Regions from separate parts of the Pseudomonas migulae genome, predicted to be linked through region 1. Evidence: predicted binding sites of a transcription regulator. Region 1 holds the regulator's gene; the other holds the start of a gene.

The links. Region 1 encodes sigma-54, which starts transcription at its own class of promoters, with help from an activator protein. Its sites were predicted from a motif close to ANTGGCATNNANNTTGCTNT; they were not measured.
Region 2: J2Y86_RS27345 (CmpA/NrtA family ABC transporter substrate-binding protein) is a predicted target of sigma-54. The motif match lies at 764-783, and genes of this name have one in related genera.

The regions. Positions count from the first base shown of each region.
Region 1 is NZ_JALJWR010000001.1:4,840,456-4,848,074, reverse strand. Features, by position in the region: gene mlaD (outer membrane lipid asymmetry maintenance protein MlaD) at 1-64, opposite strand, end outside; gene mlaE (lipid asymmetry maintenance ABC transporter permease subunit MlaE) at 64-861, opposite strand; gene J2Y86_RS22190 (ATP-binding cassette domain-containing protein) at 861-1,670, opposite strand; gene J2Y86_RS22185 (KpsF/GutQ family sugar-phosphate isomerase) at 1,946-2,920, shown strand; gene J2Y86_RS22180 (KdsC family phosphatase) at 2,920-3,444, shown strand; gene lptC (LPS export ABC transporter periplasmic protein LptC) at 3,452-4,024, shown strand; gene lptA (lipopolysaccharide transport periplasmic protein LptA) at 4,011-4,559, shown strand; gene lptB (LPS export ABC transporter ATP-binding protein) at 4,559-5,284, shown strand; gene J2Y86_RS22160 (RNA polymerase factor sigma-54) at 5,469-6,962, shown strand; gene hpf (ribosome hibernation-promoting factor, HPF/YfiA family) at 7,037-7,345, shown strand; gene ptsN (PTS IIA-like nitrogen regulatory protein PtsN) at 7,358-7,619, shown strand, end outside.
Region 2 is NZ_JALJWR010000001.1:5,936,406-5,944,024, reverse strand. Features, by position in the region: gene J2Y86_RS27350 (helix-turn-helix domain-containing protein) at 1-725, opposite strand, end outside; gene J2Y86_RS27345 (CmpA/NrtA family ABC transporter substrate-binding protein) at 903-2,114, shown strand; gene J2Y86_RS27340 (ANTAR domain-containing response regulator) at 2,130-2,705, shown strand; gene J2Y86_RS27335 (nitrate/nitrite transporter) at 3,041-4,252, shown strand; gene J2Y86_RS27330 (bifunctional protein-serine/threonine kinase/phosphatase) at 4,260-5,930, shown strand; partial or broken gene J2Y86_RS27325 (NAD(P)/FAD-dependent oxidoreductase) at 6,304-7,503, shown strand; gene J2Y86_RS27320 (nitrate reductase) at 7,524-7,619, shown strand, end outside.

The DNA.
Region 1 (7,619 bases):
GCAAAGCCAGGATGCCAGCCAGCAAGAAAAGGCCGACACCGATTTCCAGGGTGCGGTTTTGCATCAGAAATCTCCAAACATCAAGGCGGTCAGAATAAAGTCCAGGCCGAGTACAGCCAACGAGGCATACACCACGGTCTTGGTAGTGGCACGACTGATCCCCTCGGATGTGGGCTCGCAGTCATAGCCTTGGAATACGGCAATCCAGGTCACGACAAAGGCGAAAACGATACTTTTGATGATGCCGTTGAGCACATCGTCAGTGAACGTCACGCTGTTCTGCATGTTGGACCAGTAGGAACCTTCATACACACCCAGCCAGTCGACGGCCACCCACGAACCACCCCAGATCCCCACGACGCTGAAAATCATCGCCAGCACCGGCAGGGAAATGAAGCCGGCCCACAGGCGCGGGGCAATGATGTACTTGAGCGGGTCGACACCAATCATTTCCAGACTGGACAGCTGCTCGGTGGATTTCATGTTGCCGATTTCAGCCGTCAGGGCTGAACCGGCGCGTCCGGCGAACAGCAATGCCGTGACCACGGGGCCCAATTCGCGCAGCAAGGTCAGGGCAACCATCTGCCCCACCGCCTGCTCCGAACCGTAGCTGGACAGGATATTGAACCCTTGCAGCGCCAGCACCATGCCGATGAACACCCCGGAGACCACAATGATCACCAGGGACATCACGCCCACCGAATGCAGCTGCTTGATCAGCAGGCCGAACCCACCGCCGATGCCACCACGGCCGAGCAAGGCATGAAACAGGAAAATCGTCGAACGGCCGAACACCGCCAGCACGTCGATGCCGGCGTGACCGAACCGGCGCACGCGTTCTATGAGTGAAATCTTGCGCATCAACGCTTCCCCAGAAGATCTGCGCGGTAATCCGTCGCTGGAAAGTGGTATGCGACCGGGCCGTCGGGTTCGCCGGTCATGAATTGGCGAATCCGTGGCTCTTGCGAGTTCATCAGTTCCTCAGGCGTGCCCTGCCCCAACACCTGGCCTTCACCGACCACATAGATGTAGTCGGCGATGCTCGCGGTCTCGGCCAGGTCGTGGGAGACCACGATGCTGGTGATGCCCAGGGCATCGTTGAGCAGGCGGATCAGGCGCACCAATACGCCCATGGCGATCGGGTCCTGACCGACGAAGGGTTCGTCATACATGAGAATCTGCGGATCGAGGGCAATCGCCCGGGCCAGCGCGACACGGCGCTTCATGCCGCCGGACAGCTCGTCAGGCATCAGGTCGATGGCGCCACGCAGGCCCACGGCCTGTAATTTGAGCAGGACGATGTCCCGGATCATTTCTTCCGGAAGCTCGGTATGAACGCGTAGCGGAAAGGCGACGTTCTCGAACACGTCGAGATCGGTAAACAGTGCGCCGCTCTGAAACAGCACGCCCATGTGCTTGCGCGCATCGAACAGATCGCTGCGCGACAGTTTCGGCAGGTTCTGACCGTTGACCCAGACTTCACCCTTGGTCGGGCGCAATTGGGCGCCCATCAAACGCAACAGTGTGGTCTTGCCACACCCCGAAGGCCCCATGATGCCGGTGACCTTGCCGCGTGGAATACGGATATCGACGTTATTGAAAATGCTGCGCGCACCGCGCTTGAAGGTCAGTCCCTTCAGCTCGACCGCGTAGGCGTTATCGGCACTCATCTAAACTCCTTGCGATGCAGCCTCTCACTCGGACGCCTGACTTTCTGACGAAAGCACATACCTCCCGGGCAGGCCGAACTGGCGGCGAACTATATCACTGCAAAGGCCAACCGCCCAAGGGCCAAGCCAGGTCATGTTCAGCGATATGGCGGGCAAAACGCTTCATTTAGAAGGTTTAAGTAACAGGGAATGTCAAAGCGCGACGAACTTGCGTGAGGGTTTCGATCATTACCGCTATAATCGCCGCCTTTTCATCAGGCTATACGATTTCTGACATGAGCCAATCCAGCGACCTGATTCAATCAGCACAACGCACCATCCGCCTCGAACTGGAAGCCGTACAAGGCTTGCTGCCCCATATCGACGCAGATTTCGTACGCGCTTGCGAGATGATTCTGGCCAGCAAAGGCCGCGTGGTCGTGGTCGGCATGGGCAAATCGGGGCATATCGGCAACAAGATTGCCGCCACCCTTGCCAGCACCGGCACCACGGCTTTCTTTGTGCACCCGGCCGAAGCCAGCCATGGCGACATGGGCATGATTACCCGCGACGACATCATCCTGGCCTTGTCGAACTCCGGCTCCACCAATGAAATCGTCACCCTGCTGCCGCTGATCAAGCGCCTGGGCATCCAATTGATCAGCGTGACCGGCAATCCCGACTCCCCGCTAGCCAAGGCTGCCGAGGTCAACCTCAACGTGCACGTCGAGCATGAGGCCTGCCCGTTGAACCTGGCCCCGACGTCGTCGACCACCGCTGCCCTGGTCATGGGCGATGCCCTGGCCGTTGCGTTGCTCGAAGCCCGCGGCTTTACCGCTGAAGACTTCGCCTTTTCCCACCCCGGTGGCGCGCTGGGTCGACGCCTGCTGTTGAAAGTGGAAAACGTCATGCACGCCGGGCAGGAACTGCCGCAGGTGCAGCGCGGCACCCTGCTCAAGGACGCGCTGATGGAAATGACCCGCAAGGGCCTGGGCATGACCGTTATTCTGGAAACCGACGGCAAGCTCGCCGGGATCTTCACCGACGGTGATTTGCGCCGTACCCTGGATCGCAGCATCGATATTCACAGCGCCACGATCGACCAGGTCATGACTGCCCACGGCAAGACTGCCCGCGCCGAAATGCTCGCCGCCGAGGCCCTGAAAATCATGGAAGACCATAAAATCAACGCGCTGGTCGTGGTCGACAGCGAAGACCGTCCGGTCGGCGCCTTGAACATGCACGACTTGCTGCGCGCGGGAGTAATGTAATGAGCACGGACCTGCTGCAACGCGGCAAACAGATCAAGCTGGCGGTATTCGACGTCGATGGTGTCCTGACCGACGGGCGCCTGTACTTCCTTGAAGACGGCAGCGAATTCAAGACCTTCAACACGCTCGACGGCCAGGGCATCAAGATGTTGATGGCAGCCGGCGTACAGACCGCTATCATCAGCGGCCGCAAGACCCCGGTGGTCGAGCGACGGGCGAAGAACCTCGGCATTCCCCACCTGTATCAGGGGCGCGAAGATAAACTGGTGGTACTGGACGAACTTCTCGCCCAACTCAACCTAAGCTATGAGCAAGTCGCCTACCTCGGTGACGACCTGCCAGACCTGCCGGTGATTCGCCGCGTCGGCCTGGGCATGGCAGTGGCCAACGCCGCCAGTTTCGTGCGTGAACACGCCCATGGCATCACCCAGGCCCGTGGCGGCGAGGGTGCCGCCCGCGAATTCTGCGAATTGATCCTGCGCGCCCAGGGCCGCCTCGATGCGGCCAACGCCGCGTACCTGTGAGCCAACTATGCTGAGCAAGAAATTTCGCAACATCCTGATGTTCGGTTGCATCGCAGCGATTTTTGCGGCGGTCGGCTATTGGAACATCAGCCCGGAACGCTTCCTCGACCAGCCAGTGGCAAAGGTCGATGAAAGCGCGATCGACTATTACGCACTCAACGCCCACAGCGTGCAGTACTTGCCGGACGGCAAACTGCAGTACGAAATGACGTCCGACAAGGTTGAACACCTGAAGGCGACCGAAGTGACGCTGTTGACCAATCCGGACCTGAACCTGTTCCGCGGCACCCAGTTCCCCTGGCACGTCCAGAGCGAGCACGGCGAAGTCAATCCGGATGGCACCCAGGTCGAGCTGATCGACTCGGTGCGCATCACGCGTTTCGACGAGAAAAACCGCAAGACCCTGATTACCACCACCCGCATGACAGTGTTCCCGCAGCAGCAATATGCGCAGACCGATCAACCCGTTAGAATCGACGGCGCTGGTGGTGTCTCGACTGGCAAGGGAATGAAAGCGTATTTGAAAGAAAGCAGGATACACCTGCTATCGAACGTAAGAGGACAGTATGAGGCTCGTTAAAACTCTCCCTATTTTGCTCGGTCTGGGCGCAGCACTGGGAAGCGTGAGCGCCTGGGCTCTGCCGAACGATCAACAGCAGCCTATCCGCATCCAGGCCGACGATGCCCAACTGGACGACAAGAATGGCATTGCCACCTATAAAGGTGACGTGATCATCACCCAGGGCTCGATGATCGTTAAAGGCAATACTGTGACCATGACCCGCACCGCTGCCGGCGACATCGACGTGGTGACTTCGGTGGGCAACCTCGCCTATTTCGAACAACTGCAAACGGCGGGCGACACCAAGCCGGTTCAGGGCTGGGGTGTGACCATCCAGTATCACGCTTCGCAAGACCGCGTCGTGCTGATCGATCGCGCCAAAGTTGTCGATAAAGACGGTAACGTCACTCAAGGCGAGAAAATCGTCTACGACACCAACAAAAAACTCGCCAGCGCCGGCCGTGCCACAGGCACCAACGTGACCGAGTCGCGTCCGCGCATCGACATGGTGATCCAGCCGAAAAAGAAAACCGAAGAGCAAAAGGCCCCTTAATGGCAACTCTGAAAGCTCAGCATCTGGCCAAGAGCTACAAGAGCCGCCAGGTCGTGCGCGACGTCAGCCTGTCCATCGACAGCGGTCAGATCGTCGGCCTGCTTGGTCCGAACGGCGCCGGCAAGACCACATGCTTCTACATGATCGTCGGGCTTGTCCAGGCTGATCAGGGGCGCGTCCTGATCGACGATCTGGACGTCAGCCACCAGCCGATGCACGGTCGTGCGAAGGCGGGTATCGGCTATCTTCCGCAAGAAGCGTCGATCTTCCGCAAACTCTCGGTCGCCGATAACATCATGGCCATCCTCGAGACGCGCAAGGAACTCGACAAGGCCGATCGTCGCAAAGAGCTGGAAAGCCTGCTGCAGGAATTCCACATCAGCCACATCCGGGACAACCTCGGCATGAGCCTGTCCGGTGGTGAACGCCGCCGCGTGGAAATCGCCCGCGCTCTGGCGACCAACCCGAAATTCATCCTCCTCGACGAACCCTTCGCCGGTGTGGACCCGATTTCCGTGGGCGACATCAAGCAGATCATCTACCACCTCAAGGCCAAGGGCATTGGCGTGCTGATCACTGACCACAACGTCCGTGAAACACTGGACATCTGCGAAACCGCCTACATCGTCAACGATGGCCAGCTGATCGCCGAAGGTGACTCTGCCACCATCCTGGCCAACGACCTGGTCAAGGAAGTGTATCTGGGCCACGAGTTCCGCCTGTAAGCGCTGAGGTGTCTGGCTGGTTGTCCGAGCGCTCGCCGCGATAAAAAATCAATACTTTTTTATTGTTACAGCGCTCTAGGCAAACGCTGCAGTTTCGGGCATATAATTTGCTTATGTTTGGCGCTTCGGCGCCCTGTAGTGGATGGCGCATGTGCGCCGGCGAATAAGGTGTTAAGCCCCTGCCATGAAACCATCGCTAGTCTTGAGAATGGGCCAGCAGCTGACGATGACACCGCAGCTGCAACAGGCCATCCGCCTGCTCCAATTGTCGACCCTGGACCTGCAACAGGAAATCCAGGAAGCCCTGGAGTCCAATCCGATGCTCGAACGCCAGGAAGAAGGCGACGACTTCGATAACGCCGACCCCTTGGCCGACAAAGCCGAACAGCAACCCAACGCCGATGTTTCGGAACCCTCCTACCAGGAAACCGCCCCGACGGTGGACAACCTCGACGAGGGCGACTGGAACGAGCGCATTCCCAACGAACTGCCCGTCGACACTGCCTGGGAAGACGTCTATCAGACCAGCGCCAGCAGCCTGCCGAGCAACGATGACGACGAGTGGGATTTCACCACCCGCACATCGGCCGGTGAAAGCCTGCAGAGCCATCTGCTGTGGCAACTGAACCTGGCGCCGATGTCCGACACCGATCGCCTGATCGCCGTGACCCTGATCGATTGCATCAACAATCAGGGCTACCTGGACGAAACCCTCGAGGAAATCCTCGAAGCCTTCGACCCGGAACTCGACATCGAACTGGACGAGATCGAAGCCGTCCTGCACCGCATCCAGCAGTTCGAACCGGCCGGCATCGGCGCCCGCAACCTCGGTGAATGCCTGCTGCTGCAATTGCGCCAGCTGCCCGCCAAGACACCCTGGCTGGCCGAGGCCAAGCGCCTGGTCACCGACTATATCGATTTGCTCGGCAGCCGCGACTACAGCCAGCTGATGCGCCGCATGAAGCTCAAGGAAGATGAACTGCGCCAGGTCATTGAACTGGTCCAGAGCCTCAACCCGCGTCCTGGCTCGCAGATCGAGTCCAGTGAAGCCGAATACGTCGTTCCCGACGTGATCGTGCGCAAGGACAACGAGCGCTGGCTGGTAGAACTGAACCAGGAATCGGTACCGCGGCTGCGGGTCAACGCCCAGTACGCCGGTTTTGTGCGCCGCGCCGACACCAGCGCCGACAACACCTTCATGCGCAATCAGCTACAAGAAGCCCGCTGGTTCATCAAGAGCCTGCAGAGCCGTAACGAAACGCTGATGAAAGTTGCCACCCAGATCGTCGAGCATCAACGCGGTTTTCTGGAATACGGCGACGAAGCGATGAAACCGCTGGTACTGCATGACATCGCTGAAGCGGTGGGCATGCACGAATCGACGATTTCCCGGGTGACCACGCAAAAATTCATGCATACCCCTCGGGGCATATATGAGCTGAAATACTTTTTCTCCAGCCATGTCAGCACCTCCGAAGGCGGCGAATGCTCGTCCACGGCGATCCGCGCGATCATCAAAAAACTGGTTGCGGCGGAAAATCAGAAAAAGCCGTTGAGTGACAGCAAGATCGCTGGTTTACTGGAGGCACAAGGCATTCAGGTGGCTCGCCGCACCGTCGCCAAGTACCGCGAATCCCTCGGGATCGCGCCTTCGAGCGAACGCAAGCGGTTGATGTAGAGCCACGCCACAGCGTTCCAGTGGTAGATCATCTGATCTACCGCTTTATGCACTGGCAACGAAGGAGAAGCTGTATGCAAGTCAACATCAGTGGACACCAACTGGAAGTGACCGAACCTCTTCGCACCTACATCGGCGAAAAACTCGAACGATTAGAACGGCATTTCGACAAGATCACCAACGTGCAGGTCACGATGACGGTCGAGAAGCTGAAGCAGAAAATCGAAGCCACGCTGCATATTCCCGGCAATGAAGTGGTCGCAAACGCGGAACATACCGATATGTACGCGGCGATCGACGCGCTGACCGACAAGCTGGATAAACAACTCAAAAAGCATAAGGAAAAGACCCAGAGCCTCCTCCAGGGCGCGACCGGTCGTTAACACTCCCAACCCATGATCCGACTTGAAAGCATCCTGACCCCCGGCCGTTCCCTCGTGAACGTGCCGGGCGGCAGCAAAAAGAAAGCCCTCGAGCAAATTGCCAACCTTATCCATAAAGAAGTGCCGGATCTGGAGATGCAAGATGTCTTCGAGGCTTTGATTGCCCGTGAAAAACTGGGCTCGACCGGTTTTGGTAACGGCATCGCCATCCCCCACTGCCGCCTGAAAGGCTGCACCTCGCCGATCAGTGCCTTGATGCACCTGGATGCTCCCA
Region 2 (7,619 bases), 1.1 Mb from region 1:
AGTTCGCGGATTTCCTTGGAGAAATGCGAAGAAGAGGCAAAGCCGGACTCCAGCGCGACATCCGTCAGCGAACAGTCCCGCAGACTCATGTTCAACAGCGCCTGAGCCGTGCGCCAACCGCGCATTGCAGGCTTGGCTGCACTGCCCAGTGCCTGTCGGCACAATCGACGAAAGTGCGACACGGATACGCCATAGCGTTGCGCCAGGTCGCTCAGCTTTTCACTGCGGGTGCCCTGCTCCAGCAGGAATCGCACAAGCCCGTAACTCTCGGTCTGACGCAGCACACTGGCAAAGGTCTGAAAAGCCGGACCTCCGCCCATGGCCTGCTCGATGTACCAGCGTTCCAGTGCGCGCTCCGACCGAACGGTCTCGTACGTCACCGGCAACATCGCCCACGATGTATGGTTTGGTCGCTGGCCATTCAACGCATCACTCAAGTCGATAAAGACCTGCAATTTCACCAGCCGCGTTTCGGACAGCGGCAGCACCTGCACACAGCCACCGGTCATTTGCAGGGTCTCGCTGACCGCGATCAGCCCTTCCCAGCCGCCGGGTAACCGCTGGCCTTGCGCCGAACCCTGCAGGTCGGTCGATTCGCTGACACGCAGATGCAATACCCGCTCGCCGGAACGAGCATCCGGGAATGGGGTGGCACGTAGTGATTCGGTTTGCACGCCAACCTCCTTTGCAGCCTGACGATCAAGGGCAGGCAGGATGAAAGACATGGCGCGGGAAGTCCTGATGGAAAACTGATGAAACCCGGACTGGCATATGCCTTGCACCCACAGAAGTATCAGCACTCATGTCAACGGCGGCATGAGTGCCAGGACAATGGCGTCGTCACCCGGCCTTGCTCATGCGCGGACCCGGGACGACGCTTTTTTTTGCAAGGTGAAGACGCGATGAACGAACCACTAGCCAGCCCGTTGGCCTGGGTCAACGGCAGCGATGCCCCGGAAAAGACCGACATCAACCTCGGCTTCATGGCCTTGAGCGACTGTGCCTCGGTGGTGGTCGCTGCCACCCAGGGTTTTGCCCAGCCTTACGGGCTGACCTTGAACCTCAAGCGCCAGTCCTCCTGGGCCAACCTGCGGGACAAACTGGTCAGCGGCGAACTCGATGCCGCCCACAGCCTTTACGGTCTGATTTACGCCGTGCACCTGGGCATCGGCGGCGTCGCGGGGACCGACATGGCGGTGCTCATGGGCCTGAACCAGAACGGTCAGAGCATCAACCTTTCCCACGGCTTGCAGGCGCTCGGCGTGACCGGTCCTGAAGCACTGGACCGCCACGTGCACCAAACTCGCCCAAAACTCACCTTCGCCCAGACCTTTCCAACGGGAACACACGCCATGTGGCTGTATTACTGGCTGGCGAGCCAGGGCATTCATCCATTGCACGATGTCGACAGCGTGGTCGTACCGCCGCCGCAAATGGTCGCGCACCTGCAAGCGGGGCGGATCGACGGTTTCTGTGTCGGTGAGCCCTGGTCCGCCAGCGCGGTAAAACAGCATCTCGGCTTCACGATGGCGACGACCCAGACGATCTGGCCCGACCATCCGGAAAAAGTCCTCGGTTGCACCCGCGCGTTCGTCGAGCAATACCCCAACACCGCCCGGGCCCTGGTGATGGCGATTCTGGAAGCCAGCCGTTTCATCGACGACAGCGCCGAGAATCGCCGCAGCACCGCGCAGTTGCTGAGCGCCCCGGATTACCTCGATGCACCGCTCGATTGCATCGAACCGCGCCTGCTTGGCGATTACGCCGACGGTCTCGGCAATCGCTGGCAAGACCCGCACGCACTGCGTTTCCATGGCGGCGGTGAGGTCAATCTGCCTTACCTTTCCGATGGCATGTGGTTCATGACCCAATTCCGCCGCTGGGGCTTGTTGCGCGACGACCCGGACTACCTCGCGGTGGCCCGTCAAGTCCAGCAACTAGACTTGTATCGAGAGGCCGCAACCGCCGTCGGTGTTGCCGCGTCGGGCCAGGAAATGCGCAGCAGCCAGTTGATCGACGGCAAGACCTGGGACGGCAGCGACCCGGCCGGTTATGCCCGCAGCTTCAAGCTGCACGCCATGAGCGACAGCTCGCCCCTACTCGCCAGCCGCTGACAGGAGACTGCGAACATGTTGCGTATCCTGCTGATCAACGACACCGCGAAGAAAGTCGGCCGGCTGAAAGCCGCCCTGACCGAAGCCGGATTCGAGGTGATCGACGAATCCGGCCTGACCATCGACCTGCCCGCGCGCGTCGAAACGGTGCGTCCGGACGTCATCCTGATCGATACCGAGTCACCGAGCCGCGATGTGATGGAGCAAGTGGTGCTGGTGTCCCGCGACCAGCCGCGGCCGATCGTGATGTTTACCGACGAACATGACCCCGAGGTGATGCGCCAGGCGATCAAGTCCGGGGTCAGCGCCTACATCGTCGAAGGCATTCACGCACAACGCTTGCAGCCAATTCTCGACGTGGCCATGGCGCGCTTCGAAAGCGACCAGGCCCTGCGCGCCCAGCTGCACGCCCGCGACCAGCAACTGGCCGAGCGCAAGCGCATCGAGCTGGCCAAGGGGTTGTTGATGAAGATGAAAGACTGCAACGAGGAAGAGGCCTACACGCTGATGCGGCGCCAGGCCATGAGCCGCCAGCAGAAACTGATTCAGGTGGCGGAGCAGATTATTGCGATGAGTGAACTGCTGGGCTGAGTATTGCAGTGGCTGTCTGGGCCTCATCGCGGCAAGCCCGCTCCCACAGGTTTTGTGAACACCACCAATCCTGTGGGAGCGGGCTTGCCCGCGATTGGCAGCGACTCGGTCTCGAGTTGTTGGCACAGATCTCGCTAAGTAATCACCACAGGTAACCAACGGCGGTTGCCCCACCTACGACAAAGACGTCGCTCACCTCATTTGCCCAAGGCGAATCCGGTGGCGGCGTTTTTTTGTTTTGGCCCCACAGCCCGGGGCCGGTGGTGCGGCCGTTGCGGCGCCCCACCTGCAAGCTCATGACTCCTTCTCGAGACGACTCACAGCTGAGGTGCGCGATGAATTCAAGCTTCTGGAAATCCGGCCATACCCCGACTCTGTTCGCGGCCTTCCTCTATTTCGACCTGAGTTTCATGGTCTGGTACCTGCTCGGCCCGCTGGCGGTGCAAATAGCCGCCGACCTGCACCTGACCACGCAACAACGCGGCATGGTGGTTGCCACGCCGATTCTGGCCGGTGCGGTGTTGCGCTTCATCATGGGTATGCTGGCGGATCGCTTGTCGCCGAAAACCGCCGGGCTGATCGGGCAGGTCATCGTGATCTGCGCCCTGTTCGGCGCCTGGAACCTGGGCATCCACAGTTATGAACAGGCGCTGCTGCTGGGCCTGTTCCTCGGCATGGCCGGTGCATCCTTCGCCGTGGCCCTGCCGCTGGCGTCGCAATGGTATCCGCCGCAGCATCAAGGCAAGGCCATGGGCATCGCCGGTGCCGGTAACTCGGGCACCGTGCTCGCCGCCCTGATCGCCCCGGTGCTGGCTGCCGCGTTTGGCTGGAGTAACGTGTTCGGCTTCGCCCTGATCCCGCTGATCCTGACCATCATCGTCTTCGCCTGGCTGGCCAAAAATGCCCCTGAACGGCCGAAAGCCAAGTCGGTGTCCGACTACTTCAAGGCCCTGGGTGACCGCGACAGCTGGTGGTTCATGTTTTTCTACAGCGTGACCTTCGGCGGCTTCATCGGCCTGGCCAGCGCCCTGCCCGGCTACTTCAACGACCAATATGGCCTGAGCCCGGTGACTGCCGGCTACTACACCGCGGCCTGCGTGTTCGGCGGCAGTCTGATGCGTCCTTTGGGCGGTGCATTGGCTGACCGTTTCGGCGGGATTCGCACCTTGCTGGCGATGTACACGGTGGCGGCGATCTGTATCGCGGCGGTGGGTTTCAACTTGCCGAGCTCCTACGCGGCACTGGCACTTTTCGTCTGCACCATGCTCGGTCTGGGTGCGGGTAACGGCGCGGTTTTCCAATTGGTCCCACAGCGTTTTCGGCGTGAAATCGGCGTGATGACCGGTTTGATCGGCATGGCTGGGGGTATCGGTGGTTTCGCCCTCGCGGCGGGCATGGGTGCGATCAAGCAAAGCACCGGCAGCTATCAACTGGCCTTGTGGCTGTTCGCCAGCCTCGGCGTCCTCGCCTGGTTCGGCCTGCACGGCGTGAAGCGTCGCTGGAGAACCACCTGGGGCTCGGCTGCCGTCACCGCCGCGCGGGTGTGAGGGCTGAATGAGCCTGCAACTGAGCTTCGCCGAAGCCAGCGCCATGGGACCGCGCGAGGAGAATCAGGACGCCCTGCGCCTGGTCACTCCCGCGCCGGCGCTGGCTGCGAGCAAGGGTTACCTGTTCGCCATCGCCGACGGCGTCAGCCAGTGCGCCGATGGTGGGCTCGCCGCCCGCTCGACCTTACAGGCGCTGGCGCTGGACTATTACGCAACGCCGGAAACCTGGGGCGTCGCCCAGGCACTGGATCGCCTGCTGCTGGCACAGAATCGCTGGTTGCAGGCCAATGGCGGTGGGCAACCGCTGCTCACCACCGTCAGTGCCCTGGTCATGCGCGGCAGGCGATTTACCCTGGCGCATGTCGGTGACTGCAGGGTTTATCGCTGGCACGCCGATCACTTGCAACGGATCAGCGAAGACCACGTCTGGGATCAACCGGGCATGCAGCATGTGCTCAAACGGGCGCTGGGCCTCGATCAGCATCTGGTGCTGGATTTTCTCGATGGCGAATTGCGCCTCGATGAGAGTTTCGTGCTGCTCAGCGATGGCATCTGGGCTGTGCTGGGCGATACCGCCATCGCGGCGATCCTGCGTGATCAACCGGATTTGCACAGTGCCGCGCGAACCCTCGTGAGTGCGGCGCATCTGGCGGGCAGCCAGGACAATGCCAGCGCGTTATTGGTGCGGGTCGACGCCCTCGGTGAAACGAGTATCGGCGACGCGCTGATTCATCTGCAGCAATGGCCACTGCCGCCAGCGCTGAAACCGGACCAGACCTTTGAGGGCTGGCAGGTAGAAGCGGTGCTCGGGCAGAGCCAGCAGTCCCTGCTTTATCGGGTGCGTGACGCTCAGCAACAACCCTGGCTGCTGAAAACCTTGCCCGTTGCACTGCGCGACGATCACCTGGCTGGGCAGGCATTGTTGTCGGAAGAATGGTTTCTCAAGCGTGTGGCCGGTCGGCATTTCCCTGAAGTCCATGCCGCCCAACAGCGTCAGCATTTGTACTACGTGATGCGTGAATATTCCGGTTCTACCCTGGAGCAACTGAGTTCGCGGAACGCCATGCTGCCGCTGGCTCAATGGCAGGATCTGGCAGAACGTTTGCTGCGGGCCGTCGGCATGCTGCATCGACGGCAGATTCTCCATCGCGACATCAAACCGGAAAACCTGCTGCTGGGGGATGACGGCGAGCTGCGCCTGCTGGACTTCGGTCTCGCCTACTGCCCTGGCCTGTCTGAAGACCAGGCCTCGACCTTGCCCGGAACACCCAGCTATATCGCGCCGGAAGCCTTTCGCGGCGACCCGCCGTCCGTGCAACAGGATTTGTATGCCGTGGGCGTGACCTTGTATGTCCTGCTCACCGGGCATTATCCCTACGGCGAGATCGAAGCGTTCCAGCGGCCGCGGTTTGGTGCACCGGTCAGCGCCAGTCGCTACCGGCCCGACCTGCCTGAATGGATCGCGCAAAGTCTGGAGCGCGCAGTGGCAGCGAATCCGGATGAGCGATATGAAACGGCGGAAGAATGGTTGCTGGTACTGGAACAGGGCGAGCGCCGCAGTTTGAGCGTGCGGCCCAGACCGTTGCTGGAGCGCGAGCCGGTGAAGGTCTGGCGGACGTTGGCGGTGGGGGCGATGCTGGTGAATCTGGTGCTGTTGGTTTTGGTATTTCATGGTTAGACGGCGTCGCGTCGTTCGCGAGCAAGCCCGCTCCCATTGGGGAACGCATTCCAAACGTGGGAGCGGGCTTGCTCGCGAAGGCGGACTGACAGCCACCACAAATCGATCGCCAGCCCGCTCCATTAGCGGGCAGCACGCTTCGATTCGGTGCAACCGCAACGGTTGATAAAGTGCCAAGCGTCCATATAACCGGGGCCCGGACAACTTGGCACAACCACTGCATTACCTCTCTCAACTTACATAAAGCCCAGCCTTCAACGACGAAGGATGGGCTTCCCGACATAACGGGACCAGGACAAAGGCGTCCTCGCTAGGCAACTAGCGGGACGCCTTTTTTTGTTTGCGCGAAATGTGTCGAGCCCCGGAGAACCTGATGAAAAAACTCAAACTGGTGATGATCGGCAATGGCATGGCCGGGGTTCGGACCCTGGAAGAGTTGCTCAAGCTGAGCAACGAGCTGTACGACATCACCGTCTTCGGTGCCGAACCGCATGCCAACTACAACCGCATTCTGCTGTCGCCCGTACTGGCCGGCGAGCAAACTTTCGAAGAGATCGTGCTCAACGACCTGGACTGGTACCTGGACAACAACATCAAGTTGCTGCTCAACCGCAAAGTGGTGGAGATCGATCGGGTCAAACGCCGGGTCATCGCCGAAGACGGCACCGAAGCCGAGTACGACCGCCTGCTGATCGCCACCGGTTCGACCCCGTTTATCCTGCCGATCCCCGGCAACACCCTGCACGGAGTGATCGGCTACCGCGACATCGCCGACACTCAGGTCATGATCAACACCGCCAAAACCCACCAGCACGCCGTGGTCATCGGCGGTGGCCTGCTGGGGCTGGAAGCGGCCAACGGCCTGATGCTGCGCGGCATGCACGTCACCGTGGTGCACAACGGTGAATGGTTGCTGGAGCGGCAGCTGGACAACGTCAGCGGCCAGATGCTGCAAACCGCGCTGGAGGCTCGTGGCCTGCACTTTCGCCTTCGCGAGCAAACCCGGGCCCTGCACGATGCCGGCAATGGCCGGGTCGGGTCGGTCGAGTTCAACAATGGCGACATCATTCCCGCCGACCTGGTGGTGATGGCCGCCGGCATTCGCCCCGCCACCGAACTCGCAGAAAAATCAGGCCTCCCCTGCAATCGCGGGATTCTGGTCAACGACACCCTGCAAACCTACGATCCAAGGGTCTACGCCATCGGCGAATGCGCCAGCCACCGTGGCATTGCCTATGGCCTGGTCGCGCCATTGTTCGAACAGGCCAGGGTCTGCGCCAACCATCTCGCCCGGCTGGGGTTCGCCAGCTACAAGGGGTCGGTGACCTCGACCAAACTGAAAGTTACCGGCATCGACCTGTTTTCCGCCGGCGACTTCATGGGCGGCGAAGGCACCGAAACCATCACCCTCTCCGATCCCGTCAGCGGGATCTACAAAAAACTGGTGATCAAGGGCGATGTGCTGGTAGGCGCCTGCCTGTATGGCGATACGGCCGATGGCGGTTGGTATTTCCGGCAGATTCGTGAGAACCAGGACATCGGCGAGATCCGTGATCACCTGATGTTCGGTGAAGCCTTGCGGGAAGCCAGCTGATGAACCGCCAGATCACCGCTTCCACCTGCTGCTACTGCGGCGTCGGCTGCGGCGTGCTGATCGAGCATGACGCCGAGCGCATCCTCGGCGTCAGT